DNA from 2 places in the Candidatus Contubernalis alkaliaceticus genome. Region 2 is predicted to be linked to the other one. Evidence: a T-box and tRNA genes for the amino acid it is inferred to sense, from the RefSeq annotation. Region 2 holds a T-box; the other holds one or more tRNA genes.
The links. The T-box of region 2 lies ahead of HUE98_RS01650 (valine--tRNA ligase). A T-box ahead of a tRNA ligase gene usually reads a tRNA of that ligase, here a tRNA-Val.
Positions count from the first base shown of each region.

Region 1: it encodes a tRNA-Val, which carries the amino acid that the T-box ahead of HUE98_RS01650 (valine--tRNA ligase) is inferred to sense. The anticodon was not compared.

Region 1 is NZ_CP054699.1:2,630,960-2,646,598, reverse strand. It holds gene HUE98_RS13280 (deoxyguanosinetriphosphate triphosphohydrolase) at 1-184, shown strand, start outside; gene dnaG (DNA primase) at 601-2,418, shown strand; gene rpoD (RNA polymerase sigma factor RpoD) at 2,449-3,543, shown strand; tRNA gene HUE98_RS13265 (tRNA-Asn) at 3,602-3,676, shown strand; tRNA gene HUE98_RS13260 (tRNA-Ile) at 3,683-3,757, shown strand; tRNA gene HUE98_RS13255 (tRNA-Glu) at 4,011-4,085, shown strand; tRNA gene HUE98_RS13250 (tRNA-Val) at 4,090-4,165, shown strand; gene HUE98_RS13245 (TetR/AcrR family transcriptional regulator) at 4,395-5,000, shown strand; gene HUE98_RS13240 (tRNA (adenine(22)-N(1))-methyltransferase) at 5,061-5,759, shown strand; gene HUE98_RS13235 (Nif3-like dinuclear metal center hexameric protein) at 5,750-6,862, shown strand; gene HUE98_RS13230 (zinc ribbon domain-containing protein) at 6,903-7,625, shown strand; RNA gene rnpB (RNase P RNA component class A) at 7,686-8,212, shown strand; gene HUE98_RS13220 (IS1634 family transposase) at 8,483-10,195, opposite strand; gene HUE98_RS13215 (CalY family protein) at 10,534-11,913, shown strand; gene HUE98_RS13210 (J domain-containing protein) at 12,048-12,536, opposite strand; gene selD (selenide, water dikinase SelD) at 12,752-13,798, shown strand; gene HUE98_RS13200 (hypothetical protein) at 14,044-14,724, shown strand; gene HUE98_RS13195 (DUF3793 family protein) at 14,726-15,469, shown strand; gene HUE98_RS13190 (ferritin-like domain-containing protein) at 15,459-15,639, shown strand, end outside.
Region 2 is NZ_CP054699.1:341,321-356,959, forward strand. It holds tRNA gene HUE98_RS01590 (tRNA-Arg) at 163-238, shown strand; tRNA gene HUE98_RS01595 (tRNA-His) at 268-344, shown strand; tRNA gene HUE98_RS01600 (tRNA-Arg) at 366-442, shown strand; tRNA gene HUE98_RS01605 (tRNA-Gln) at 462-536, shown strand; tRNA gene HUE98_RS01610 (tRNA-Lys) at 548-623, shown strand; tRNA gene HUE98_RS01615 (tRNA-Leu) at 633-717, shown strand; gene tig (trigger factor) at 891-2,246, shown strand; gene clpP (ATP-dependent Clp endopeptidase proteolytic subunit ClpP) at 2,297-2,884, shown strand; gene clpX (ATP-dependent Clp protease ATP-binding subunit ClpX) at 2,913-4,175, shown strand; gene lonB (ATP-dependent protease LonB) at 4,407-6,056, shown strand; gene lon (endopeptidase La) at 6,472-8,769, shown strand; gene yihA (ribosome biogenesis GTP-binding protein YihA/YsxC) at 8,741-9,340, shown strand; T-box leader at 9,502-9,722, shown strand; gene HUE98_RS01650 (valine--tRNA ligase) at 9,785-12,442, shown strand; gene HUE98_RS01655 (DNA methyltransferase) at 12,509-13,765, shown strand; gene HUE98_RS01660 (hypothetical protein) at 13,857-14,375, opposite strand; gene HUE98_RS01665 (hypothetical protein) at 15,048-15,404, shown strand; gene HUE98_RS01670 (bifunctional folylpolyglutamate synthase/dihydrofolate synthase) at 15,567-15,639, shown strand, end outside.

The DNA of each region.
Region 1 (15,639 bases), 1.3 Mb from region 2:
AATGTTCAATCATGTTTTTAATTACTTCTTAGAAAGGCCTGAAGAAATTCCTTTGGAGAACGGGTCACTTCAAGGGGGAAGCCTTCTGGAAAGAAGGGTTTGTGATTACATAGCCGGAATGACTGATATTTACTTTATTAATCTCTATCAGAAATTGTTTATTCCCAAGCCCTGGTCTAGTTAACCAGACTTTGGGAACAGCCGTAGAAAAGATTTCTATTATTTCTATGATTTTGGTAAAGAGAGAATAAAAAACTATAAATGGTATATAATATTGATTGATAATCATAGGTTTTTATATATTATTATTATTTTTATTTACTTTGCAGGAAATAAAATGCGCCATGTAGAATATATTTTAATCATATAGAATATGTGTTTGTTAAAGAGAGACTAAACCGGGAAAGAGGAGGTAGATTCTTACCAAACCTGGTTGTGTAATTTAAGTTGGCAGATTAAATATTAAGCAGTATTTACACCTCGTCTCTCCTATTATGGGATGGGGTTTTTTGATAAAAATGTACGTTTGTGCAGGAATTTGTCATTTATTGACGAATATGAAAAAAATCTCATAAACCTTTTTTTACCTTGGGGGGTTTTATGGAAAATATCGTGCCGGAGGAAACCATAGAAGAAATCAGGCAGCATTTTAATCTGGTGGAGGTTATTTCCAATTATACTGCGTTAAAAAAATCCGGTCGTAATTACTCAGGCTTATGCCCTTTTCATTCTGAGAAAACTCCATCTTTTACCGTTTCACCGGATAAACAGCTCTATCACTGCTTTGGTTGTGGAGTAGGGGGAAACCTGTATACTTTTATTATGGCCATTGAAAACTTAACTTTTAGAGAGGCCGTAACGCTTTTAGCAGGGAGAGCAGGAATTTTTTTACCAGAAAAACCTTTATCACCCGGAGAAAAAAAAGTAAAAGATTTAAAGGAAGAATTACTGCTGATCAATGAAGTTAGTATGAAGTTTTTTTCCTCGGTTCTATTTAGCAAAAAATATGGAATTAAAGCGTTAAATTATTTAAAGGGTAGGGGGCTAAAAGGGGAAACATTAAGGAAGTTTAATATTGGTTATTCCCCTTCCTCTTGGGAATTTTTATTAAGATATTTAAAAAACAAAGGTTTCAGTGAAACAAACATAGAAAAAGCCGGTTTAATTGTTCGCCGTTCCCGAGGTTCAGGTTATTATGACCGTTTTCGAGATAGAATTATTTTCCCTATTTTTAATCAGCAAAATCAGGTGGCAGGTTTTGGGGGGAGAGTTTTGGAGGGTGCGCAGCCTAAATATCTAAATACTCCGGAAACTCACCTTTACAATAAAAGAAAAATTCTTTATGCTTTGAATCATTCTCGTTCTTCAATCAGGGAGAAGGATGAAGCCATAGTTTTTGAAGGATATATGGATGTGATTACTGCTCATCAAGAGGGAGTGGAAAATTGTGTTGCTTCTCTGGGCACCAGTCTTACGGAGGAACAGGCAGAAGTTTTAAGAAGAAATGCCTCCAGCGTGGTAATTGCTTACGATTCTGATGCGGCGGGGGAAGCAGCGGCCTGGCGGGGCATGGATATATTAGTGTCCGCAGGCTGCAGGGTCAAGGTGGCCCAAATGCCACAGGGTATGGACCCAGATGATTTCATCAAAAAAAAAGGAATCAAGGCATTCGAAAAAGAAATAATAGAAAAGTCTTTACCATTAATAGATTATAAACTGGAAAAAACCCAAAGAGATTTGGGTGTGCTGGATTTCTGTACGCCACAAGAAAAGCTTTTATATATTCAAAAGATATTACCTGTTTTAGCTAAACTGAATAGTTCTGTGGAGTTGGACGTATACCTTCAGAAGGTAAGCAGTCAGATTGGTGTTGGCCTGGATTCGCTGCAGTTAGAATTGAAGAAATTCAGGCGTGCCAAAGGAAAAAAACAGATAAAATTTGGGAACACAGAACCAGATGGTTCGGCAAACAATCAGGTAAAGCCCCCGGCAGCAGAAAAAGAGATTCTTGCACTTATGCTTAAAAATCCTGATTATATTTTTGAAGTAAAAAAATGGCTTAAGGATTCAGACTTTTGTTATCCTCCCTATAGAGGGATCATAGAGAAACTGTTTTATTTAAGGAACGATGGTAATGCCATTTCAGAACATACTATACTGAGGCTTTTCCCGGGCTTTGAAGAACAAAAAATTGCTGCGGCCTTGATTTTGGAGCAGGAAAGAAATCCGGATAATCGGGAAAAAATAATAAAAGATTGTGTTAGGAAGATCAAGTGTCATAAATTGAGCCTGAAAAGAAAAGAAATAGAAAAAGAAATTTCTAAATTGGATAGGCAGCAGGACGGGGAAAAAATCAATGGACTTCTGGTTGAGTGGACTGAAATAAAGCGCCTGGAAAAAGATTTTAATCCTCAGTGATAGGGTGTTATGGAAGGGGAGTAGTATAAATTGAGCGATAGAGACAAAGACATAAAAAAAGTTCAAAAGTCGTTGATTGACAGCGGAAACAAAAAGGGGTCTTTGACTTACCGGCAGATTATGGAGTATTTGCAGGATTATGACCTTAGCCCTGAAGAGATAGATGATTTTTATGACAAACTGGCTAACCAGGGAATTGAAGTAGTAGATGAAATAAACGAGGAAACCAAGGTTACAGAGGGTTTGGAAAAGGCAGAGATAGATACCAATATTAATTTGAGTGTTTTGGAAGGGGTCACTGTTAATGACCCTGTTCGAATGTATTTAAAAGAAATCGGAAAAGTCCCTCTACTTACTCCCAGTGAAGAAATTAATCTAGCCCAGGGGATGGAATCCGGGGATGAAGTGGCCAAAAGAAAACTAGTCGAGGCAAACCTGCGCCTGGTGGTGAGCATAGCCAAAAAGTATGTTGGTCGGGGTATGCAGTTTTTAGACCTGATCCAGGAGGGCAATCTGGGCTTGATTAAAGCCGTAGAAAAGTTCGACTGGAGGAAAGGCTATAAATTTAGCACCTATGCCACCTGGTGGATACGCCAGGCCATTACCCGGGCTATTGCTGATCAGGCCCGTACTATAAGAATCCCGGTGCACATGGTTGAAACCATAAACAAGCTGATTCGGGTATCCCGGCAGCTGGTTCAGGAGTTAGGCAGGGAACCTTCGCCGGAGGAAATTGCTCATGAGATGGATATCACTGAAGACAGGGTCAGGGAAATACTTAAGATAGCCCAGGAACCTGTTTCATTGGAAACTCCCATTGGAGAAGAGGACGACAGTCATCTGGGAGACTTTATCGAGGATCAGGAGGCTACGGCTCCAGCAGATGCGGCAGCCTTTGAACTATTGAAAGAACAGCTTAAGGATGTGCTGGACACGTTGACTCCCCGGGAGGAAAAAGTGCTCCGGCTGCGTTTCGGGTTGGATGACGGCCACTCTAGAACACTGGAGGAGGTAGGCCAGGTATTCGGGGTTACCCGGGAAAGAATAAGGCAGATTGAGGCGAAAGCCCTTAGAAAACTGCGTCATCCCATGCGAAGCAAGAGGCTGAAAGATTACCTGGAATAGACCTTGACTTAAAGTCAAATATCCTTTATAATCTTAAATGCAGTGAAAAAGATATTGTTCCTCAGTAGCTCAACGGTAGAGCAATCGGCTGTTAACCGATAGGCTGTAGGTTCGAGTCCTACCTGGGGAGCCAATATTAGGGCCCATAGCTCAATGGCAGAGCTCCCGGCTCATAACCGGTTGGTTCCAGGTTCGAATCCTGGTGGGCCCACCACTTATTGGAGGTTAGAAGTTGGAGGTTGGAGGTTAGAAAAGCATTCTACATCTTCCTGGACTTCCAACACATGTCAATATAAGTAGTTGGAGTTTACTTTTGTGAAGAAAATTTTTTGTAGTGTGGTTGAGAAGAGAGAAGTTAAAAGTGGGAAGAAGAAATAGACAGGATAGTTTTTTGGGCCGTCTTGTTAAGCCTAAAATCCCATATCTAACATCCCACCTCCCACATCTCACGTCCCACATCTCAATTTGGCCCCTTGGTCAAGCGGTCAAGACACCGGCCTTTCACGCCGGTAACGGGGGTTCGATTCCCCCAGGGGTCACCAATTAGGGCGATTAGCTCAGCTGGGAGAGCGCCTGCCTTACAAGCAGGATGTCGGCGGTTCAAGCCCGTCATCGCCCACCATGGTTATTAAAGGTTTTTTACCCTTTTATGATATTTATAAATTTTTAAAAATTTCTAAATTGAGGCTGCAGAATTCCTTAAATCTGCAGTCTCTTTCTTTTCTGAGAGTTAACGGAGCCGTCTTTAGGGTTTCTTTTAGCTTTACTTAAAATTCTTGACATAATAACATATGTTATATATAATAACAGCAGTTATAGAACATAATAATAGTTAGTAAGGATGTGGTCTTATGATTCAACCCAGTGTGTATTCATATGCCCAAATTATTGAGGCTGCCTTTGAACTAATTCGGGAACAAGGCTGGAGTGCAGTTTCCACAAGAGCCATTGCTAAAAAACTTGGATCGTCTACCATGCCTATTTACTCTCACGTGCGTTCTGTAGATGAACTGGAAAAGGAGCTGCGAATAAAAACCAGGGGTCTATTGAAGGAATTCCAACAGCGGCAGTATACCGAACACACTCTTTTAAACCTGGCATTTGGTTATGTAGTGTTTGCACGGGATGAAAAGAATTTGTTTCGTTTTCTTTATCTGCAGAACCCTGAGAAGATTGATTCAGAGGATACGTCAGTGATTAAAGAATCATTTTTTTTAGAATTTGGCGAGGATAGTGCAGCAGGAAAAGCTCTCTTGGAAATGCAGGAATCTGGTCAGGATGCGTTGGTTCAGTATACCTGGATCTTTACTCACGGCCTGGCTATGTTAGTTAACTCCGGTGCCTTTGATTCTAGCTCTGATCAGGCTATTCTTCGCTTCCTCATGGATGCAGGAGAAGCGTTTTATATGTGGGGGATCAATCAGGACAAGGGTAATACAGAGAAAAACGATGAGTGAATAAAGGTTTTTCATATTTTTTAAGGAATAGTAGAATATTAGCGGTTAAGGGGGAAAACGATGAAACTTACGCCCCGTCTACAAACCATTGCAGATTCAGTTCCAGGGGGCTGTACTGTGGCTGATATTGGCACAGATCATGGTTATCTGCCGGTATATCTGGTTGAAGAAAAAAACAGCCCCTATGTGATTGCCGGAGATGTGAACGAGAAACCTTTGGCAAAAGCTGGACAACTGGTTCATTCTTTAAATTTACAGGAAATAATAAGTGTTAGATTAGGAGACGGCTTAAAGATAATTGAGTTAGAAGACCGGGTTGAGGTTATTATTATAGCAGGGATGGGTGGAAAAACTGTATGTGGAATCCTGGAAGAAAGTCCTGAAATTACTGCCGGAATAAAAATGCTTGTTCTTCAACCTATGGTAAATATACCTCATGTTCGATTCTGGTTGGGGGAGAATAACTTTGCCATAATAGATGAGAAAATTGCTCAGGAGGGTAAGCATTTCTATGTAATTATTATGGCGGTTCCCGGAGAAGGGGAGCAGTTGGATGATGTTCAGTTAGAATTGGGCCCTCGTCTTTTGGAAAAGAAGGATGTTGATCCTCTTTTTAAAGCATTTTTTGAGCATAAAATGAGAAAATACAATACAGTTCTGGAAAGTTTAAAAGGATCAAGGCAGGAAATTGAGCCTCAAAAGTATAACTATTGGATAAGACTGGTGAATAGAATCCAGGAGGAACTCAAATGCATATAAAAACATTAACAAAATACCTGGAAGAGCTGGCTCCACCCTTCTTAGCCCTGGAGGGAGACCCTACGGGACTGCAGATTGGTTCCCTTAAAGCAGAAGCTGCCAATGTTCTGATTGCTCTGGATTTTAATCGGGAAGTGATGGAAGAAGCTCTGGAATTGGGGGCCAACCTGGTGGTAACTCACCATCCTATCATTTTCCGTCCGCTGAAGGCTGTAGAACCAGACTCTCCTGCGGGAAGCCTGATATGTGATGCAGTTAAAAAAGATCTGACAGTGTACTCCGCTCATACCAATCTGGATGTAACGGAGCAGGGAGTGAGCCGGAGACTGGCAGAACGACTTTCTTTAAAAAACCAGAAAGTTTTAAAACCTACCTATTACCAGAAGCTGTATAAAATTGTGGTTTTTGTTCCTAAAGGATATGAGAATGGGGTAAGGGAAGCATTAGCAGAAGCCAAGGCGGGATGGATTGGAAATTACAGCCACTGCACTTTTAACCTGGAGGGAGTAGGAACTTTTAAACCTTTGGAGGGCACAAATCCCTTTATTGGTCAACAGGGTAAAATAGAAACGGTATCTGAATTCCGGTTGGAAACTATTGTTGCAGAGGAAAACTTGAATAAAGCTCTCAGCAGTATGATTAAGGCACATCCTTATGAGGAAGCTGCCTATGATGTATACTCTTTGAAAAACAAGGGAAAAGTAATGGGATTAGGTATAGTAGGGGAGCCTACCCAAGAATTGAGTCTAGCAGAACTTGCAACAGAAGTGAAGGAGAGGTTACAGGTGAAGGAACTTAGGCTTGCCGGTCCTCGGGAAAAAATAATAAAAAAAGTGGCGGTATGTGGTGGCAGTGGAGGTGGTATGATAGAACAGGCTGCATCCAGGGGCGCTGACCTGTTAATCACCGGGGATATAAGTTACCACCAATTTCAAAAGGCCCTTTCTATGAACATTGCTTTGATTGATGCCGGTCACGATGCAACAGAGAGGGTGGTGGTTCCTTTTCTAGCGGATTATCTGCGAGACAGGGTAGAAAAAGGCGGTCATACTAACAAAATATTTGTATCCGGGGTTGAAACTAATCCCTGGTCAATTATGTAGAGATAGACTATATTTTAGTCTATCTTTTAATATTTAGGGGGTGAAGAAGATTAGCGATATTATGCTTTTGTGGGATCTTCAGGAAACAGAAAAGAACATGAACAAGATTAATAAACAATATAAAAGTCGTACATCACTAAAGGATGTGGAGGAGGCCAGAGCTTTGTTGGATGGTATTGAAAGGTCGCTTAAAGCTCTGGAAGAAGAACTAAATGCACAGAGAAAGGTACTTCGCCGCCTGGAACTGAAGGGAGAGGAGATTGCCGAAGATATTCAGGAAACTAATAAACAATTATATGGGGGAGAAGTTACTGCTACCAAAGAATTAGTTCAGATGGAAAAAAAGTTGAAGCTGTTATCTGAGGAAAACGGCAAACTGGAGGATATGGTTATTCAACAGATGGAAAAGATAGAAAAAAAAGAAAAAGAACTGCTGGGGAAACGAAGCCAAGAAAAGGAAACGCAGGAGAGTCTAAAGGAGTTGGAAGAAAAGGATAGACAGGAAAGCCGCAAACTGAAAGGCCGGTATCGAAAACACAAGGTAAGTAAAGAACAGCTGGAGGCAAAGATAACCTCTGAGCTTTTGGAAAAGTATGCTTACTTGAAAAAAAAGGCAGGATTTAATGTTGTGGCTAAAGTGAAAGGGGGGGTCTGCCTGGGGTGTCAGGTGTCCTTATCTTCTTCTACTATTGGTAGCCTTTACACTCCAGGAATCTTGATTACTTGCGAAAATTGTGGAAGGCTAATATTTCAGCAGGAGTAATGCATAAGGTATAATACTTTAAAAAATGGTGAAAATATGTTATAATTACTGCAGACAAAAGAAGTAGGCTGGATAGTCGCAGGAGCAGTACAATATTGTTTCTGAGGAAAGTCCGAGCTCCATAGGGCAGGGTGCTGGGTAACACCCAGTGAGGGCGACCTTAAGGAAAGTGCCACAGAAATAAACCACCCACACATTGGAGGTTAGAAGTTAGAGGTTGGAGATTAGAAAGGGAATTAACTCTTTATTTCAGGATACATTCCCATGCCGTCTAAATTCGGCAGCGCCATGGAAAGCAAGTATATAAGACAGGTGAACCGTCCCGTTTTTTTACTTGTCTTAAATCCAACTTCCAACTTCTAACTTCTAACCTCCAATGTGGGGTAAGGGTGAAACGGTGCGGTAAGAGCGCACCAGCGGTTAGGTGACTAACCGGCTAGGTAAACCCCACCCGGAGCAAGACCAAATAGGAGGGGATGAAGCGGCTCGCTGATCCCTCGGGTTAGGTCGCTTGAGATGTTAGGCAACTAACATTCCAGATAGATGGCTATCTAAGACAGAACTCGGCTTACAGGTCTACTTCTAACTTTACTTATAAACACTGCGTTTTTCTCGCAGTGTTTTTTGCCTTTGCTTTTATACGAAAAAAATGAAAAAACAACAGCAAAACAAAGAATGTTTAAAAATATTTACAAAAACAGGTGAATAATGTATAATTAGTATTATTATTGTTTGGTTTCCAATTGTGCTACAGTTTAATCTCGTCTTTGACAGTTGTTACAAGCAAAAAGCTTGATGATCCCTGATTTACAAGGATTATCAAGCTTTTTTTGTATTCAAAAAAGTGAGTAATGTTTTTATTTTTTTGTCGCTTTAAAAATTTTTTTCATTTGTTTTGTTTTTATAATCTGGTAGTCTGTACGGAAATCAAATGCCTCATGTAAATCATCAGTAAAGTCAGTTCTCGTATATGTTGGAGTGTAACCCTCCCCCTTTATTTCATGAAAGTTCATATCCTTTAATCCTCTAATTATTTCACTGCAGGTATATTTCTCACCAAGCTTTTTTTCCAATAATCTGTAAATAATTAAGGATATAAAGCAAGTTGTAAAATGTGCTTCTATTCTGTCATCACGGCTTAAATAAACAGGTCTGGCTTTAAATTCACTTTTCATAATTCTAAAACATTCTTCAATCTCCCATCGTCTATTGTTTACTTTAATTATTTCAGAAGCATCATCCTCAAGGTTTGTACATACAGCATAAAACCCATCAAAGGCTTCTTCTTTAGCGATAACCTCTGTATCAATACTGTATATTTCTTTTTCAGCAATTTCTCCATCAGGAGTAAAATTAGTTTTTTTAATAAATCTTCTGCAATCATTCTGATTACATTTTTTTATTTTTGTAGGATTTGAATCTATTGTTTTTTGTGCACGTTCTATCTGTGAATTACGGATTTTTCTTTGATAATCTCTATACTTGATAGAGTACGTCACAATGATTTTTTGTTCAAGGTCATTTTCTTTAATCCAACGTTCTTTGTAAAACATTTTATTTTTAGCTTTCTCATCATCTAGTTTAGAGATGTCATAGGTTTTTACATCGTTAGAGAGGTGCCATTCGTTTGGATCAAGTGCCCATTTTTTTAGATGTGCTTTTAATTTCTTAATTGATTGAGTTGTAATAAATGCTCGTTCTTCCCTGTCGTTAAATTTTCTGTTATTTTTGGACGCTAGACCGGCATCGGTACATACGATAAATTTAGAAAGATTAAAATCAGATAGAATTTTCTTTTCTAAGGGTTTTAGTGTTAATTGTTCATTTGTATTTCCTTTGTTGATGCTAAATGCAAGAGGGATACCGTCTCCATCCATAAATAGGCCCATTTGAATGATTGGGTTTGGTCTATGCTCTTTTGATGGACCGTATTGCTTATCGCCATCTGCCTGTTCAATTTCAAAAAAATAATTGGTGCAATCATAATAAAGTACACCAGTATTTCTCTTAGAAACTTTTAAACTGTTGTTGTACAAGGATGATTGTAAAAAATCCGTTTCCTTAGCAATAACTTCAAGAGCTCTGTATATATGTTGAAGTTCAAAGTTAGGTTGTTCTATAAATCTTGAGGAAAGTTGGTAAGTGGCGAGCTTAGATGAAGGGAAGATTATTCTTCCGTAAATCAATCTGGAGAGTATGGAGTTTAGGTCATATGTAACCTTGTATTTTCCTAACATTTCTTTACATATTTTGTGAAGGCCAAGTTGATAGTATATTTGTTGAAGAAAAAGATAACCACCGTTAAAAGAGCGCTGTTCATCTTTCGTAATGACCTTGGAAGGTGAGTACTTTACCAACACATCAAGCTTTTCTTCCTTCTCTTTTTGATTCAGCTCTGCTATGTATTTCTTTGCCCATTCAATGGGATCCTGGCCGTTTAACTTTTTACTCAAATCATTAACTGTTCCAAGTTTTTCAACAATCTTTGATGAATGTACACCATTCTCATAAGTTGATTTAATTACGTAAAGAGATGTGGAATTTTTTGATTTCGAAATAGACAATCTCATATTAACCCCCCAATCCCTTATATTATAACATAATACTCAATAATACTCAATAGAAATAGGTGAAAAATTGACAAATTTGCAATAAAAAAAGCCCTATTTTCAAGGCTTTTAAGACATGTGTTCATTATTCAACTGTCAAAGACCCGCGTTTTTCTCGCAGTGTTTTTTGCCTTTGCTTTTATACGAAAAAAATGAAAAAACAACAGCAAAACAAAGAATGTTTAAAAATATTTACAAAAACAGGTGAATAATGTATAATTAGTATTATTATTGTTTGGTTTCCAATTGTGCTACAGTTTAATGTTTGTACACAAGAACCAGTTTGCGGGGGATTATCTATGAAAAAGAAAATTATTTCAAGTTTGATTATGATAACGCTGGCAGCAGCCGCTATGTCTTTAGGAACTATGGCCTGGTTTACATATGAAAGTGATTCCATTGCGAATACATTTACTGCCGGCACCGTCCTTATTCAGGCGGATGAAACAATAACTCCGCCAGCTTATATGGTTGAAAACTGGAACCCCGGTGACTGTACAGAAAAAGAATATACTATCATTAATATGGGAACCAAGGCTGCCTATATAAGGGCTGTTATCACCGGAAGTTGGTACAACCAGGACGGAACTCCTTTTTTTCCTGATCCAGATTTAGATGTAGTTTACTGGGGTTTCTGTGACTTAGACATGGGATCTCAAGTGTCCGGTGAAGGAAATTCTGCTCAGGGGTGGATAAGAGATGGGAACACCTGGTATTATGAGCATCCCCTGCCGGGAACCTATAGCGGTGCATCTGAGACAGAGCGACAGGCGGTACTATGTCTTAGAGTCTGTCTTGACGGTTTAAACACTGATAACCAGTATCAGGGAAAAGTATTTAAGCTATCTGCAGTTTTTCAAGCGGTACAAAGTTCAAACGAAGCTGTTAACCAGGTATGGCCGGAAAACCCTTACGTCAGCAGCATTGATGAAAATATCCAGGACTTTAGCATGGCTGTTTTTGTTGATGATACCATTAGGGTTAACGGCAGCACAAAGATTATAGGAAATATTGCCACAAACTCTACAGCCCAAAATAGTGTTTCTTTAAATTTTCAAAATGATGTTATTGTTGGAAATGTATTCATTGGGCCAGGTGGGGACCCGGAAAACGTAATAAATGTACCAGGCTCTGGACGCACTATTGATGATGCCATAACTGGAAGTGTTTTTACTCTTGATAGTAAAAGGACGTATAATCTCCCGGCCTATCCCACTGATTTACCGGCTTTGGGAAATTTAACGGTGAATTCTTCAAACTATACAATAGAAAACGATAGTTATTATTCAAGTATAAACATAACAGGAAATAGTACTCTTTACATAAATACCGGAAATACTGATCGAATTATCCGGGTTGGTTCATTGAGCATTGCAGGTCATATTGTCCTGCAGGGTTCCGGAAGATTGCTGCTTTATGTTGATAATTTCAATCAGGTTACCCAAACCATTAATATTAATGCAGCAGGAACAGCCAGCAGATTGATCATGTATGTTCAAGGAAACAGTGTCAATTTCGGTTCCGGCAATACAGTCTTCCGGGGAGGGCTCTATGCCCCCAACGCTGACGTAAAATTGTTAGGAAGTTCAAGAATTATGGGTGCATTAATTGCAAAAAGTCTTGAAGCAGGAGCAGCGGATAAGGCTGCTGTGAGCTTTGAGTCTATTAATCTGAACTAATAATCATAATGATTATTAGTTAGCTTTTGCACATAACAAAACACTGCGTGTATCCATAGCAGTGTTTTGTTATGTCGTAGATTAGTGCGTTTGACCGGCTATAAGCAGCGCCGGATATCAAAGGCTATTGTGTATTATTGTGCGTGACCCGTTAACTGTTCTACAGCCCTTTCAGCGGCTTCTTTTAAGGCTTCTGCCGCAGGTTTTGTGCCATTATTGTCCAAGTCTAAATTTTTAATACGCTTATGATACTGCTCCCATATTTCATTTACGGAGGAGGGCTTTTGAGTGAAACCCAGAAGTTCATAATATTCATTAGTATTATTAATTTCAGAGGGCAGCCTCATTCCGGATAGCCAGGTGTCCAGATTGTAAATTCCCCGGTTAATTACCTTGTATAAATCTTCCAGGGCCAATACAATCTGGGCGAAAGCCTCTGATCCATAATGTATGATAATACCTTGAATTCTGGCTTTTTCAATATTGTGTTCCAACCTGTATAGGTCTTCTTTGTAGTGAAACTGTATCCAACTTCCGTACCTGTCCCAGTTGTAGTCATACTTATTTATTTTCAGGTTTTTCATGATTCTGTCTAGTTTTTTTTCATATTTGGATTTGTTCAAAGAAGTACCCTCCAATGATGGCTTTTTAAAGGGAAGTCTATAATGATGATCACATTGTCTCTTATTATTATTTAATATCTCCATAAATGATTAAAAATTATACTTTAATTGATGGATAAGGTGAGAACCTGCATTTTAAAGTACCTGTAATATATGTTATACTTATTATATTCAAAAGAAATACTGGAAAAATCATCAAAAGAGGGTGTTAAATTATGGATGAGCAGAAGATTAAACTCACACAGCTCAGCTGCAGTGCCGGGTGAGCAGCAAAAATCGGTCCCGGGACCCTGGCTCAGGTTCTGAGCCTGTTACCACAGCAGAAAGATGGAAAGCTTTTGGTAGGCAGTGATACTTTTGACGACGCTGGAGTTTATAAACTGGATGAAAACACGGCATTGATTCAAACCCTAGATTTTTTTACGCCTATTGTGGATGACCCTTACATGTTTGGTCAAATTGCGGCGGCCAATTCTTTGAGTGATATTTATGCTATGGGGGGAAAGCCCCTAACAGCTATGAATATTGTGTGTTTTCCCGTAAATACATTAGATATTTCAGTGCTGGGGGAAATATTGAGAGGTGGTTTTGATAAGGTTCAGGAGGCTGGCGCTCTTAGTCTGGGCGGTCACAGTGTAGACGATAAAGAACCTAAATACGGACTGTCTGTCACCGGAATCGTTCATCCGGATAAGATAAAAACCAACGCCGGAAGCAGAGCAGGGGATAAACTGATTCTGACTAAGCCCCTGGGTACAGGGGTAATCAGCACAGCTTTGAAAGGGGAAGTGATCAGCCAGGATGAAGCCCGGGAGGCTGTATTCTTAATGGCTGAGTTAAATGCAGGGGCGGCGGAGGCATCGCTGGCATTTAACGTAAGCGCCTGCACTGATGTGACTGGTTTTGGTCTTTTGGGACATATGTACGAGATGGCATGTGCCGGTAAAGTAGGTTTCCGTCTCAATTTCTCACGGGTTCCTTTCTTAAATAAGGTTAAGGAACTGGCAGAGGAGGGGCTTGTTCCCGGGGGAGCTTATCGTAACAAGGATTATTTAAAATCCTGCATTGAGATCAAGCCTTCGGTAAGCCAGTTGGAAGCTCTGCTTCTTTTTGACCCCCAGACTTCTGGAGGGCTGCTGCTATCTGTCGTCCCAGAGGAAGCCGATGAACTGCTTCTTCGTTTAAAGGAGAAGGGACTTCGGGCAGAAATAATTGGAGAGGCTGTAAACAATCCCGGTATAGTTACTGTATCCAGGGATTAATTATAATTGATTAAACGAAACTCTCTCCGGAGGCTTAATTGAAGCCGCCGGAGAGAGTTTTTTAATTAAAATTTTGCATTAGTGTTATAATAAGGAAAAAGCTTTTCAGGACATATAGGTTTTCAGGTATTTAAGTAATTATTTGAGCCGGCATTTTCTAAAACTTTAATAAAATTTCAGTTATCTTTTTAACTCATTGGACAAAAGATATAAGAAAAGATATTAAATAAATTTTGGAGTAAAATATGACCAGTTATAAATATCTTAATTATCTTAAATATTCAATAGGCAGTGGAAAAATGAAAGGCCACCTGGATGCTGTTCATGCTAAACCTCCCAAAAGTGATTTATATACAGAGGAGATTGTTAGAAAAACGACACAAAAAATTGGTTGTGGCGGCATTATTTCTCTCATCTCCAGGGTGGAAGCAGATTTGAATCGCACCTTAAATTCAAAAAACAGGAAAGCTGTAGAGGAATATCGCATGGTATTGAATGAGATTCTAAAAAAACAGGAAATCCTTGATAAAAATGGCCAAATTGTTTCACCATACCTTCATTTGAGTATTCATGGTATGGCAGACAGGCCCAGTTTTGACGTGGAAATCGGCACATATAAAGGGGCCAGTTGTTCTGAGAAGTTACGCCGGTGGTTTATTCCTAGATTTACACATTATCTAAAGGAAAAAATTCCTGGGATTAGAATTAAGGAGGATTTTTATTTTTATGGTTATCCTTCGTTAGTTCATCATCGTCTGGGGGATCCCTCCAGCCATTATCCTGGTTATGGGGAGCTTTTTAATACCATTCAGTTAGAATTTTCTAAGAGCCTTAGAGAAAAGAAAAGAGAAGAAATTATTAAAACTATTTCTGACATAATTTTAGAATTTAATGACTGGAAAGATGGATTAAAGTTGGTGAGGTAAAATGATTCAAGAAAAAAAGTACCTGAATCCTGTATTAAATTCCTTTATAGAAAAGGTCGGGGCAACTCTAGCTGGAGTTAAACCTGCAGAATTAATGAATATCTCTATGAGAGGAGAACGAAAAGATCAGTGGGAAGAGGGGAAAAAAATTCTGGAAGAATATAACTGCTTTAAAGTGATTGAAGTGCAGGAAAAAAAACATAAAAGGCAGGTTTTTTTCCTGCACCTTGAAGCATTAAATAATACCCTGAGTCAGAAGTCGGTGCAGCTGCTTTTAAAGGATTTAAATTATCCAAGGGAATACTCCCTAAAAAATTATGTACATTTTCTGGTAAAAAAAATAAAGGGTTCCAGCTTTCCTCATGAAATAGGAGTTTTTTTAGGATATCCGGTAAAGGATGTCCTTGGTTTTATTGGCTGCCCCACTTTAAAGCTTACGGAAATTAAAGGATGGAGATATTACGGTCATCGGGGGTTGTCTGTCAGAACCTATGAAAGATTTAAGGAAGCCAGGGAAAAAGCAAAAAGAATATTGGAAAAAAAAGAAGTTCCAGGGGAGATATTAAAGTTTTGGGAAGAACATAGTAAGCCAAGCAGTTATGGTTGCTGTTTCGAGCAATGCGGTAAAAAATTAGAAATGTTAGATGGTAAAAATGATAATATTTATCAAGGAAATTCATTCTCTTTGGAGAATTATTATAATATACTAAGTTTTGATGGGGAGGGTAAACCATATGGTAAATGAGTTGGAAATCATTAAGACAGCCGTTATAAATGAGGTTGAAGGTTATAGTTTTTATCGCCTGGCGGCAGAAAAAACAGATGATTTGGAAGTTAAAGAGTCATTTAATCTGCTGGCAGAGGAAGAAAAAAAGCATGAGACATGGTTAAGGGCTTTGTATCGTGATATTTCTG
Region 2 (15,639 bases):
TTAGGAGTTAAGACTTCTAATTTTTTATTTATGTTTTTGATATAACTCTTGACTCTGCAGGGTGGGTACTGTAGAATGAAAAAGCAAAAAATTCTTTACGTAAATTTTATTCTGAAAAATAGGGATAATAGAAGTAAATGATTTTTGGTTTAAGTAAGGTATGCGCCTGTAGCTCAGGGGATAGAGCAACGGACTTCTAATCCGTGGGCCGGAGGTTCGATTCCTCCCAGGCGTGCCATTTTTCTTGATTTGATTTCTATATTTGTGGTGAGTGTAGCTCAGGTGGTTAGAGCACCAGATTGTGGCTCTGGGGGCCGTGGGTTCGAGTCCCATCACTCACCCCATTTTATTATTAGGATATATCTGCGCCCGTAGCTCAGGTGGATAGAGTGACAGACTTCGAATCTGGGAGTCGCAGGTTCGAATCCTGCCGGGCGTACCATTAAAAAAGATAACTAAGTTGGGGTGTAGCCAAGCGGTAAGGCACGGGACTTTGGATCCTGCACGCGGAGGTTCGAATCCTCCCACCCCAGCCATTATATTTTATGAGCCATTAGCTCAGCTGGCAGAGCACCTGACTTTTAATCAGGGTGTCGAAGGTTCGAGCCCTTCATGGCTCACCAATTATTAGTGCGAGGATGGCGGAATTGGCAGACGCGCTAGACTTAGGATCTAGTGCCTTTCGGTGTGGGGGTTCAAGTCCCCCTCCTCGCACCAATAGTTTTAAACTAAATTGACCTCATGGTATTTGAAGTAACGCCTGAAGCTTTTGTATTAGGCGTTTTTTTTAAAAGTATATATATTTGGTTATTCAGTAATGTTATGTTATGATAAATACAGATAACTACCGCTAATTACTGAATACTTGATTACAGGAGGAGGCATATTTGATGACCAAGTTGGAAAAGCTAGACAACAATAAAGTGGTGTTAGAAGTTGAAGTAGAAGTGGAAAGACTTGAAGAAGCCATGGGCAAAGCATACCGTAAAGTAGTAGGGAAAATTAATGTACCCGGTTTTCGGAAGGGGAAGGTGCCCCGCAGGGTATTGGAAGCCAAATTCGGTCCCGAGATTCTATATGAAGAAGCACTGGAAATGTTGGTCCCTGAAGCTTATGAAGAGGCTTTGGAGGAGTTAGAAATTGAGCCCATAGACAAGCCGGATGTTAATATTAAACAAATAGAGCCGGGCAAACCTTTAATTTTTGAGGCAACAGTGGATGTTAAACCCGAGGTTGAGTTGGGTCAATATAAAGGTGTAGAAGTGGACCATGTAGAATCTAAAGTAACAGAGGAAGAAGTTCAAGAGTACTTAACAGAGATGCAGGAAAAACATACCCGTGTGGTGGTAGTAGAAGAAGGGGAAGCAGTACAGGGTAGTATTGTTATGATTGATTTCATAGGTTACCTGGAGGGAGAACCCTTTGAAGGGGGAAAAGCAGAAAATTATTCCCTGGAAATTGGTTCCGGCACCTTTATTCCTGGTTTTGAAGAACAGTTAATTGGGTGCAAACAGGAAGAAGAAAAAGAGATTCAGGTAACATTCCCTGAGGATTACCAGAAAGAAGAACTGGCGGGAAAAGAGGTAACCTTTAAAGTAACTATTAAAGGTTTAAAGCAAAAAGAAAAACCTCTCCTGGATGATGATTTTGCCAAAGAAGTGAGCGATTTTGATACACTGGAAGAATTCAGACAAGATGTGCTGAATAAACTAAAAAAAGATGCAGAGAAAAAAGATCGAGTAGACCTGGAGGAAAAAATTATAGGTATAGTTACTGAGAACTCAAAGGTGGATACTCCTGAGATTTTGGTAGAACGGGAGTTGGACCGGGTAATCAGTGATTTTTCTCAGCAGTTAAAACAACAGGGATTAACTCTAGAACAGTACTGTCAGCTGACGGAAAATACAGAGCAATCTATTAAAGAGGATAACCGTATTGAGGCTGATAAAAGAGTAAGGGCTAATTTGGTATTAGAAGCTATTATGAAACAAGAGGATTTTATAGCTACCCCGGAAGACCTGGAGGAAAAATTTAATAAAATGGCTCAAAGCTACCAGCAGGAGCCTGAGAATATCAAAGAGTATTTTGAAAAAAGCGGACAGATAGATGTGTTAAAAAAAGAGATAACCTTTAGAAAAACGGTTGACTTTTTAGTAGATGAAGCCAAAGTAAATATTGTGGATAAAATTTTAGAAGAAGTAGATACACCAGAAGAAGAAATGAAAATTTCTGAACAACCAGAATAAATTAGAGATAAATGGAATACAATTATTTACCATATGGAGGGAGATAATTTATGAACTTGGTGCCGATGGTTGTAGAACAGACCAATAGGGGAGAACGGGCATATGATATTTACTCCCGCTTATTAAAGGACAGGATTATTTTTATTGGCAGCGCAATTGATGATATGGTGGCCAATCTGGTAATTGCTCAGCTGCTTTTCTTAGAGTCCGAAGACCCGGATAAAGATATTAACCTTTATATCAATTCACCGGGGGGCAGTGTTGATTCGGGTTTAGGCATATACGATACTATGCAGTATATTAAATCCGATGTATCTACTATCTGTGTTGGTATGGCTGCCAGTATGGCGGCAGTACTGCTGGCTGCCGGTACTAAGGGTAAAAGATTTGCTCTCCCCCATTCCAGAATCATGGTACACCAACCTGCCGGGGGAACCCAAGGTCAAGCCGTTGATATTGAAATTCATGCCAGGGAAATTCTGCGATTGAGAGAGTCTTTGAACCAAATTCTTTCAAGTCATACCGGCCAACCGGTGGAGAAAATATCAAGTGATACTGATAGGGACTATTTTATGTCAGTTGAACAGGCTTTGGAATATGGTATAATTGATAGTGTGCTGGAGAAGAAAGAAGGTTAAAACTTAACCGACTAAAAGAGGTGATAAATTGTTTAAGTTTAACGACGATAAAGGACAGTTGAAATGCTCATTTTGTGGAAAGACTCAGGAGCAGGTTAGAAAACTGGTGGCCGGTCCGGGGGTCTATATATGCGACGAATGTATAGAACTCTGCAATGAAATTATTGAAGAGGAATTGAATGAAGATCTGGACCTTGATTTGGTCTCACTGCCGAAACCCAGAGAAATAAAAGATATTCTAGATCAGTATGTGATCGGCCAGAACGAAGCCAAAAAATCTTTATCCGTAGCAGTTTATAATCATTACAAGAGGATCAATTCGGAGCAGAAACTGGAAGAAGTAGAGATTCAAAAGAGTAATATTGTGCTCATAGGGCCCACTGGTGTGGGGAAGACCCTGCTGGCTCAAACTCTGGCCCGAATTTTAAATGTTCCCTTTGCCATCGCCGATGCTACTTCTTTGACAGAAGCGGGCTATGTGGGAGAAGATGTTGAAAATATTCTTTTAAAGCTAATTCAGGCCGCGGATTATGATCTGGAAAAAGCAGAAAAAGGTATCGTCTATATTGATGAAATAGATAAAATTGCTCGAAAGACAGATAACCCTTCCATTACCAGGGATGTTTCCGGAGAAGGTGTTCAACAGGCACTGCTGAAAATTCTAGAGGGTACTATAGCCAGTGTTCCTCCTCAAGGAGGACGCAAGCATCCCCATCAGGAGTTTATGCAGATTGATACCACTAATATCCTGTTTATCTGCGGAGGAGCTTTCGACGGTTTGGAAAAAATCATTCAAAGCCGTGTAGGAAGTAAAGGAATAGGTTTTGGAGCCAATATCCGGAGCCGGGCGGATAGCGATATCAGTGAAATTCTGAAGAATGTCCTGCCTCAAGACCTTCTGAAGTATGGGTTAATTCCAGAATTCGTAGGTAGGATTCCGGTAATTGCTACTCTGGAGGCACTGGATAGAGAAGCACTAATCAGAATTTTAATGGAACCTAAAAATGCTCTTGCGAAGCAGTATCAGAAACTGTTTGATCTGGATGGGATAAACCTGGAATTTAAAGAGGGTACACTGGACTATATCGCTGAAGAAGCCATTAAAAGGAATACGGGAGCCCGGGGTCTCAGGGCTATTATTGAAAAGGCACTATTGAATATCATGTACGATATGCCTACCCGTGGAGATGTTAGCAAGTGTATTATTACCCGGGAGGTAATCCAAAACAATGAGGATCCTATCCTGGTAACGGTTGACCAGAGGAAAAAGAAAAAAGAAGAATCAGCTTAGCATAATTTCAAACTTTAAAATAAAAAACAAAAAAACACGGCAGTTAAACTGCCGTGTTTTTCAATGTTGTCAGAAGAACTGTCCCCTTGACAATCCTGACAACTAAAAATATTTGGCAAATTATTTACCATATTGTGCCTTAACATGGTTTATCTCTGGATATTTCATCTTACTCAGGGGAATAATAAGGTTGTTCTTAACATTCTCAAAAAGTGGGAAGGAGGATAACCTTTGTTGCAATTTGCAGGTATTATCGGGATTATCCAAATATTTTTTGCTATTGTAATTGGCATATATTTCTGGAATCTGCTTCGGTCTCAGCAGACCAGTAAGACAGCCGTGGTTAGAGTTTCAAGAAAAGAAATGGATAAGTTAAATCACATGAAGTCTATTTCCTTGAGTGAACCCCTTTCAGAAAAGACCAGACCAGCATGCTTTACAGAGATTATTGGTCAGGAGGATGGGATGAAAGCTCTAAAGGCTGCTCTTTGTGGGCCAAATCCTCAGCATGTAATTATATACGGGCCCCCTGGAGTAGGGAAAACAGCTGTAGCTCGCCTGATTTTGGAGGAAGCAAAGAAAAATGCGGATTCACCCTTCGGTCCCTTTTCAAAATTTTTTGAATTGGATGCCACCATTGCTCGGTTTGATGAAAGAGGTATAGCAGATCCTCTAATCGGGTCTGTCCATGACCCTATCTATCAGGGAGCTGGGCCCATGGGAGTAGCAGGAATCCCACAGCCCAAACCGGGAGCTGTGACTAAGGCTCATGGAGGGGTTCTTTTTATCGATGAAATTGGAGAACTTCATTCTATACAGATGAATAAGCTCTTAAAGGTTTTGGAGGACCGGAAAGTTATTCTAGAAAGTGCTTATTATAGTTCGGAAGATACTAATATTCCAGATCACATTCATGAAATTTTTCAAAGGGGCCTGCCGGCAGATTTTCGCCTGGTGGGAGCGACTACCAAGACGCCGGATCATATACCCCCTGCACTGCGTTCCCGCTGCATGGAAATATTTTTCCGGGGCCTGCTTCCCGATGAAATTGCCGTGATTGCCAGAAATGCTGCAGAAAAAGTAGATTTTGTTTTAGGGGAAAAGGCAGTGGAAATCATCGGCAATTATGCCCAGAATGGAAGGGAAGCGGTAAACATTATCCAGATTGCCGCTGGGGTATCCATGGCAGAAGGTTTACGGGAAATCACTCCCGAACATATTGAGTGGGTGGTCAACAGCAGTCACATTTCCCCTCGGCCGGAAAAGAAAGTATCCCTTTACCCCCAGGTAGGTTTTGTGAACGGTTTGGCGGTTTACGGCCCGAATATGGGCACCCTGATCGATATTGAAGTGTCTACTATGCCTTCCACCAAGGGCCTGGGTAAAATTAACGTTACGGGTATCGTGGAAGAAGAACATATGGGAGATTCCCAAAGGTCTATTCGCCGTAAAGGCATGGCCAAGGGTTCGGTGGAAAATGTATTGACTATTCTAAGAAAATACCTGGAGGTAGATCCCAGGAATTATGATATTCACATTAATTTCCCGGGAGGTGTTCCTATTGACGGCCCTTCAGCAGGGGTATCTATCGCTACTGCTATTTATTCCTCAATAAAGAATGTTCCGGTGGATAACCTGGTAGCTATGACTGGAGAGGTTTCCATTCGGGGCCTGGTTAAGCCGGTGGGGGGCGTATCAACAAAGATACAGGCAGCCAAGCTGGCTGGAGCCAATAAAGTCATTATCCCTAAGGACAACTGGCAGAATTTATATTCAAATCGGGATGATATAGAGATAATCCCTGTAGAGAATCTGGAAGAAGTACTGCTTCATGCCCTATTGGAAGATAAACAGGAAAAAATGTTTAAAACGGTTGGTTAAAAAAAGAATAGACAGGGGGTCAGGCTTGACCCTCCACCTTCAAACAAAATACTATGGAAATTTGGGCTGTCCAAAAGGCTGTTAAAGTAAACGGCTAGGGCGGTCTTTTTGTTTTGAAAAAAACAAGAACAAGGGGTCAGACTTGAAATATAGGTGAATATTTCAAGTCTGACCCCTTTAACGCCCACGGCTTCAACGACCCCTTCTAGATTTGTACATAAAAAGGAAAGTTAAAAAAAAAGGAAAAAGAAGAGGTAACGAGAATAATAAAATAAATGGGCCTTATCAGTATTTACACAAATGATAGATTATCTGATATAATATAAGTATACTATGGGAGGTGGAGGATAAAGTGGACGAAGTAAATAAAGTATTACCATTGCTGCCCTTACGAGGAATTTTGGTTTTTCCAAACATGGTTATCCACCTGGATGTAGGTAGAGAACGTTCTATTAATGCTTTGGAACAGGCCATGGTAGAGGATAATAAAATACTGCTGGTTGCACAAAAGGATGCCAAAGTAGAAGAACCGGCTCCCGATGATATGTATGTTCTGGGAACGATTGCATTGGTTAAACAACTAATTAAGCTTCCCGGAGGGACCATCAGGGTTCTGGTGGAAGGCTTATATCGAGCCAGCATTAAGAGATTTGTGGCTATGGAGCCATATTTTCAGGTGGAAGTCGATGAACTGGAGGATAATGAAGAAAAAAGCACGGAGATAGAAGCCTTGATGAGGAGTGTGCTGTATCAGTTTGAACAGTATGTAAAGGTAGGGAAAAAGGTGCCGCCGGAAACCCTGGTTAATGTTTCATCTATTGAGGACCCGGGTAAACTGGCGGATATTGTGTCTTCCCATTTAACGTTGAAGATTCAACAAAAACAGGAAATCTTAGAGGCCATAAGCCCTAAGAATCGTCTTGAAAAACTGGGGGAAATCCTGGGCAAAGAGATGGAAATTCTGGACCTGGAGAAAAAAATAAATCTAAGAGTTCGAAAACAGATGGAAAGGACTCAGAAGGAGTATTATCTTCGGGAGCAGATGAAAGCGATTCAAAAGGAATTGGGAGAAAAGGATGAAAAAATGGCCGAAGTCGATGAATATCGGGAAAAGATTGAGGCTATTGAACTTCCCGAAGAGGTGGAAGAGAAAGCGCTTAAAGAATTGGATCGTCTGGAAAAAATGCCTCCGGCGGCTGCGGAAAGTGTAGTCATAAGGAATTATTTGGACTGGCTGTTGGCGCTGCCCTGGGAAGAACAAACGGAAGACCGCCTAAATATTCAAATGGCAGAAACAATACTGGATGAAGACCACTACGGATTGGAAAAGGTTAAGGAGAGAATTATTGAATTTCTGGCAGTGCGTCAGCTGGCAGAAAAACTTAAAGGCCCTATTTTATGTTTGGTGGGGCCTCCCGGGGTGGGTAAAACTTCTCTGGCCCGTTCTGTGGCCAGGGCTCTGGAAAGAAAATTCGTACGGATTTCACTGGGGGGAGTCCGGGACGAAGCGGAAATCAGGGGACACCGCAGGACCTATGTAGGAGCTATGCCCGGCAGGATTATTCAGGCCATGAAGGATGCAAAGTCCAAAAACCCAGTATTTTTGCTGGACGAAATAGATAAGATGTCTACAGACTTTAGGGGTGATCCATCGGCTGCTATGCTGGAGGTGCTGGATCCCGAGCAGAACAATAAATTCAGCGACCACTATATTGAGGTACCTTTTGACTTGTCCAATGTTTTATTTATTACCACGGCCAATTCTTATTACAATATTCCCAGGCCTCTGCTGGACAGGATGGAGACCATCTATATCCCCGGATATACCGAGGAGGAAAAGCTGAAAATTGCTGAGCAGTATTTGGTCCCTAAACAGTTGGAGGAAAACGGGTTAAAGAAGGAAAACCTCGTCTTTTCGGAAAATGCGCTGCGGAAAGTGATTCAAGAGTATACTCGAGAAGCCGGGGTTCGGAATTTGGAAAGACAAATTGCCAGTATCTGCCGGAAGACGGCCAGGGAAGTTGTGCAGGATTCCAGTAAAAAAATTACGGTCAATGTACAGGCGGTTTATAAGTTCCTGGGAGTGCCTATCTATCGCTACGGTGCTGCTGAGAGGGCGGATGAAGTAGGGGTAGCCACAGGAGTTGCCTGGACCGAGGCCGGTGGAGATGTGTTGAGTATAGAAGTTACCTTGATGAAGGGTAAAGGTAAACTTATCTTGACCGGTAAACTGGGAGATGTGATGCAGGAATCGGCCCAGGCGGGTTTAAGCTATATACGTTCCCGGGCCAAGGCTCTGAATATTCAAGAGGATTTTTATGAAAATACGGATATTCATATTCATATTCCTGAGGGAGCTATACCCAAAGATGGTCCTTCAGCAGGTATTACCATGGCGACAGCCTTAATTTCAGCCTTGAGCAATATTCCTATACGGAAGGATGTGGCCATGACCGGGGAGATTACCTTGAGGGGTAGAGTTCTGCCGGTGGGCGGTGTAAAAGAAAAAGTACTGGCTGCACACCGGGTAGGCATAAAAAATATAATTCTTTCAAAGGATAACAAGAAGGATGTTTCGGAGATTCCAGCCAACGTGAAGCGTAAGCATAACTTTATCCTGGTGGATAATATGGATGAAGTGTTAAACCATGCATTGGTGAAAAAAGAAGGAGAAAATACAGGTTATGCAGGTAAAATCAGTAGAGTTTTGTAATAAAGCTGTAAACCCGGAGCAGTTCCCCTCAGGGGAACTGCCCGAGGTTGCTTTTTGCGGTCGATCCAATGTTGGGAAATCCTCTCTGGTTAACAGCCTTTTGGGCCGGAAGAGACTGGCTCCCACCAGTTCTCAACCGGGAAAGACTAGAACCATTGATTTTTATGTAATTAATGGGCGATTTTTATTGGTGGATCTGCCCGGGTATGGTTTTGCCAGGGTTTCCAAACAAATGAAAGAGAGATGGCGGGAGCTGATTGAAGGCTACCTGGAGAAAAGGGAGCAATTAAAAGTGGTAGTCATGCTGATGGACATACGGCATGACCCTACGGAAGATGATCTGCTTATGTACCAGTGGCTGAAGTTTAATGAAATCCCTACAATTGTAGCTGCCACTAAAAGTGATAAGCTTTCCCGGGGAAGAGCCTTAAACAATTTAAAAAAGGCTAAGAAAAAACTAGGTTTAAGGGGAGAAAATGGAGATATTATGATTTCTTTTTCTGCTAAGACCGGGGATGGCCGGATAGCTCTTTGGAAAACAATAAATGAACTTCTAGAAAACCGCTCGTAAGCGGTTTTTTGTTTTTTTCTTTCTAAAACTACTACGAAAGTCTGCTTAAATATAACTAGACCGCTATGCCATGGGGTATGATAATTAAATACCCTTTTGATAGAGCTTTAAGCTTGACAGAGGATTTTTACAGGGTATAATATGATATATAATTTTATATATGAAATGCCCTGACGGGGAGAGTAGGGCGGCAGAGGTTTCAACAGAGAGGGATTGTTGCTGAAAATTTCCCGGAATCCGCCGGTCTGAAGGTCACCCTTGAGCAGCTTAGCTGAAAACAAAGAATTAAGTTAAGTCGGTTATGCCGTTATATCTAAGTAAGTGTCCGGTTTTTTCGGAAAATGAGGTGGTACCACGGAGAAGAACTTTTTTCGTCCTTAAGGATGAGAGAAGTTTTTTATCGTTATAATTGTTTTCATAATTAAAGGAGGTAGATAGGAGAAAATGGAAACCAGCATATCCAAAGTTTATGAACCACAAAAAGTAGAAGATTCCCGTTATGATTTCTGGATAAAGGGAGATTACTTCCGGGCTGAAGGGGATCCTTCCAAGGAGACCTTTACCATTGTTATACCCCCGCCCAATGTGACCGGCACCCTGCACATGGGTCATGCACTGGACAATACTCTGCAGGATATTTTAATTCGCTGGAAGCGAATGCAGGGCTTTGATACTCTCTGGGTCCCGGGGTCGGACCATGCAGGAATTGCTACACAGATAAAGGTGGAGGAACACCTGTTGGAGGAGGGGCTCAGCCGGTATGATCTGGGCCGGGAGAAATTTCTGGATAGAGTATGGGAATGGAAAGAGGAATACCATAAAAGGATTACTAATCAGTTGAAGAAACTGGGTGTATCCTGTGACTGGTCTCGGGAGAGGTTTACCATGGATGAGGGTTGCACCCGGGCAGTTCGGGAGGTTTTTGTCAGCCTTTATGAAAAAGATTTAATCTATCGGGGTAACTATATCATTAACTGGTGCCCCCGCTGTCACACGGCCCTTTCGGATATTGAAGTGGAACATGAAGATGAAAATGGGACGCTGACCTATATGAAATACCCCTATTCCCAGGGGGAAGGATATGTGATGGTGGCTACTACCCGGCCGGAAACCATGCTGGGGGATACAGCGGTAGCAGTACATCCTGGAGATGAAAGGTACCGGGGCTTGATTGGTAAAAATGTTATACTACCGCTGGTTAATCGGGAGATTCCAGTAGTGGCTGATGAATTTGTAGACCCTGAATTTGGAAGTGGGGCGGTGAAGGTGACTCCGGCCCATGATCCCAATGACTTTATGATCGGCCTCAGGCATAATCTAGAACAGATGGTAGTCATCGGGGATGATGGGAAGATGACGGATAAAGCTGGAAAATATCAGGGGATGGATCGTTATCACTGTCGTGAGGAAGTGGTCAAGGACTTGGAATCTTTGGGTTTAATTGTAAAAGTTGATCATCATGAACACGCCGTAGGTCATTGTCAGCGCTGCACTACAGTGATTGAACCTTTGCTGTCTAAGCAGTGGTTTGTAAAAATGAAACCCCTGGCGGAGCCTGCTATTACAGCAGTCAAAGAAGGCCGCACCCAGTTTGTGCCTTCGAGATTTACCAAGACCTACCTTAATTGGGTGGAAAACATCAGGGACTGGTGTATTTCCAGGCAGATTTGGTGGGGGCACCGGGTCCCTGCCTGGTATTGTCCCTGTGGTGAAACCATCGTATCCCGCACTGACCTGGATACCTGTCCCCAATGCGGAGGCAGGGAATTAAAGCAGGATCCCGATGTGTTGGATACCTGGTTTAGCTCCGCCTTATGGCCTTTTTCAACCCTGGGTTGGCCTGATGAGACTTTAGATTTAACGCATTTTTTCCCCACCAATGTGCTGGTTACCGGATATGATATTATTTATTTCTGGGTAGCTCGTATGATTTTCATGTCTTTACAGTTTATGAATCAGGTGCCTTTTAAAGAGGTATATATTCATGGACTGGTCAGGGATGGTCAGGGACGGAAGATGAGCAAGTCCCTGGGCAATGGGGTAGACCCTCTGGAAGTAATACAGGATTACGGTGCTGATACCCTTCGCTTCACTCTCATCACCGGCCAGGCACCGGGGAACGATCAGCGTTGGCGCCAGGAAAATGTGGAGGCCAGCCGAAATTTCGCCAATAAAATCTGGAACGCCTCCCGATTTGTGCTTATGAACCTGGGGGAAGGTTTTCAGGCAGAAGATATTTACCTAGATGGAAATTTAAGCCTGGCAGACCGCTGGATACTACATCGTTATAACCAGACGGTGAGGGAGATTACCCGGCTGATGGAAAAGTATGCGTTGGGGGACGCGGCCCGGGAACTATATGACTTTATCTGGCGGGACTTTTGCGACTGGTATATAGAGATGAGCAAGATTGATCTATATGGTGAGGAGGCGGAGAATCAAAAAAAGTCCAAATCCATGCTCTGTTTTGTGCTGGAGGGAACACTACGGCTCCTTCATCCTTTTATGCCTTTTCTTTCTGAAGAAATTTGGCAGCATATGCCCCACCAGGGAGAAGCCCTTATTATCGCTTCTTGGCCACAAGAAGACCCGGACTTAAATTTTACCGAAGAGGGTCAGGATATGTCCTTTTTAATGGAAGTAATCAAGTCCATTCGAAATTTAAGGAGTGAAATGAACATTCATCCAAGAAAAGGGTGTAATGTTGTGTTGAAGCCAACAGAGGCTGCAGCTACTAGAGTTCTTCTGCAGGGGAAAACATATATTCATCACCTGGCATCTACAGAGCAGCTGATTATTGAACCGGATTTGGAGGAAAAACCTGGGCAGGCACTGACTTCTGTAATTAACGGAGTTGAGATTTATCTGCCCCTGGCAGGCCTGGTGGACCTGGACAAGGAAATCTCCAGGTTGGGCAAAGAAGTTTCTCGGCTGGAAAAGGAAGTCTCCCGGGCCGCTGGGAAATTGAACAATCAAGCTTTTATCAGTAAGGCCCGTGCGGAAGTGGTAGAAAAAGAAAAAAACAAACTGGAGGATTACCGGGAAAAGCTGGTGACGGTGCAGGCACGTCTGGAGGAAATGCAGAAGGCAAAAATTATGTAAAAAGTAAAGGAAACAGGGAAGCGCGAGAAACGTCCCTGCTACCTTTAGTTCCCGGGAGTGGCAAATGTGAAATTATCAGAAGTGGAAAGTTTTCTGGAAAACTTTGTATTTCAAGAAGTCTGCCAGGGCAAAGAAATGCTGGCATTACCGTCAGTTACACGCATAGAAAAGAATATTATTGAGGGAAATGAGGTTTTCTATTATATTAATGAATATTGGACTTCTAAGCAGAGGCAGGCTTCTTCCCTTCAAGAGATATCCTACCGTGCCTGTTTTAAGCCTCAACTGCCCCGTTTTTTCATTGAAATGTTTACAGAAAAGAATGACCTGGTTTATGACCCATTTATGGGCCGGGGAACCACGGTTATAGAGGCAGTCTTGATGGGAAGAAATGCCCTGGGAAACGATATCAATCCCTTGAGCAAAATATTGACAGAACCCCGAATTAACCTTCCCCGGGGGGAGGAAGTTCTGGAGAGGCTGTTAGAAATAGAGTTTTATCCCGGCTTGAGAGCGGAGATAGACCTGTCCATGTTTTATCATACAGATACCGAGGCAGAGTTAGTTTCTCTGCGGCAGTATTTGGAGGAAAGAAAGAGACAGGAGAGGGAGGACAAGGTAGACCGGTGGATTAGGATGGTGGCTACCAACCGTCTTACGGGGCATTCACCGGGGTTTTTCTCCATATATACCCTGCCTCCTAACCAGGCTGCCAGCCGGGAAAGGCAGAAAAAAATCAATACAAAGAGGAATCAGTTTCCACAGTATAAGGATGTAAAAAAAATTATTCTAAAAAAATCCAGGTCTTTGTTGAAAGATATTACCCCTGATATTTGTAAGTCAGTAAATAAAAGGGGAGAAGGGGCTCTGCTTTTTTCGGAGGAGGCCGGATTTACCCGGTCTATCCAGGAGGGAAGTGTGCAGCTTACGGTAACCTCTCCACCTTTTCTAGATATTGTGCAGTATTCTGAAGATAACTGGCTTAGGTGTTGGTTTAATGCTCTAAAAATTGAATTAATTGAAAAAAAAATTACCATGGCCAAAACTGTGGATCGATGGTCTGAAGTTATGCAGAAGGTTTTTTATGAATTGTACCGAATTACCCGCCGGGGAGGTTGGGTAGCCTTTGAGGTGGGAGAGATAAGGAAGGGTAAAGTGAAATTGGAGGAGTATGTTGTTCCTATAGGGATAAAGGCGGGTTTTACCTGTGCCGGGGTGTTGGTGAATGAACAGGACTTTACTAAAACCGCCAACATATGGGGGATTAATAATAATTCTAAGGGCACCAATACCAATCGAGTAGTGTTGTTTCATAAAGAATAGATATTCATAATAACTAAGCTCTTGTTATGTCAAAATACCGGCGGACACAAGAGCTTTATTTATGGATACTTAACGTCATATATAAAAAAGTTTAAGTTTTTGCACTTTCCTTCTTATGGGTATAGAATTTGTCTCCGAGAAATGCCAGACAGCAAAGTATGAGGCCAAAAATCAGTACGGTTATATTGCTCACCAGGAAGCGGTGTAAAACATTAATGATATAGGGCTCGGAAACTAGAGTATCTATATTATCAGGCAAAAAATTCAATAACATATTTCTAATTCCCATCAAGACCAAAAATAAAAGAAGGGTAAGGGAGGAAGGAGACCAGAAGGAATGAAAATTTTGGTTTAATACAAATATAAAAATAAGACAAAAACCTATTCCCGCTAAAGATAACCAAAATAAATTTTGGATCATGGCAGGATAAAGAAACGTGGATAACATTCTTTCCTGTCTCTGAATTCCGGTGGCTTCTGTGATAATTATACATAATCTGTCCATGGCTACGGTACCCATAAGGGAATAAAAGAAAACAGCGCCTGTAATGCTCAAGGAGTAAATAAAGTAAATAATCATAGATATTACGATTTTTATGTCTCTATACAAATGTCAAGACCTCCTTTGGATATAAGTTATCGTTTTCTATATATATATTATACACTAACCATTAAAAAAGTCATTACAATTTAACCTGAAACTTATGCCATGTAGAAGTCTTTACAGGTCCAAAAATTAACAAAATATAAGTTATATTAAATAAACAATACATCTAGGGTTAGATGCAAATACATCGTAAATTGGTGTTGACTATTTATACTTGAGGGTATATTATAATAAAATATCGAGTTTTATTATAGGAATACAGATAAAGTAAAGGCCATTAAAAGTTAGGATGGATGTATATTCACATTAATTGTTTAGGGGGGATATGGGAGTATATATGTGGGCTAATTTATTATTGTTTTTGCTTTAATGATTTTTGCCAGATTATTGTTACCAGAGTGATAATTTTTTAAAGACAATAATTATTTGTTATTTAAAAGAGTGACGACCAGCATAGTTAAACAGGGGCAGCATAATTAACATTAAAATTAAAGGGGGATATGGGAATGAGTTATGGCATTATTATTGTTTTTGGTTTAATCGTTTTTGCTTCCAGGGTTATGATTTTTAAGGGGCACAAATCCAGTGTAAAGAGAGTGTTGGGTAAGGAAGGAAACGCATAAATGTAGCGTTTTAGAAATGTCCGGGATAAAAAAATAGGAGGAACCTATTATCATGGTATACGTACTGTTTCTATTACTAGCTGTAGCTATTGTAGCCATAAGAATGCTTCTATTTAAAGAACACAAGGCATCAGCACGTCTGCCAATTTTTCAGAATCATTATGTTCAGGCAATTTGCACTAATGATCTTTGTCCTATAAACCGAGAAAAATATTATGCTTCGGACCCTCATAATAAGATGTTAATTTTACTACATAAATTGGCGCTATGTTCCCAAGATATTGACACAAAAAGATTAAAATGTCCATGGTGCAGTCAGCAGCTGAGCTTTGAACCCTTAGGGCCTCTTTTTAGTTCTCCTCCCCCGGGCAAGGAATTGTGTAAAATGCCGTGGGAAAAAGATAATTAATAGTAAATTATACCAAAAAATGTTCCTTGTGAGAGGAACATTTTTTTTTGTAGTAAGAAACCAGTAAAAACAGTTATACTAAAAAAAGGATTTAAAATAAAAAGGCTAGAATTTGTTAGAAGCAAATAAAACTGAAATTAATAGACTGAAAGAGGGATAAAAATGAACTATTTAGAAGCGTTAGATTGGATACACAGTATTGGCCGGTTTGGTATAAAGCCAGGACTGGCGAGAA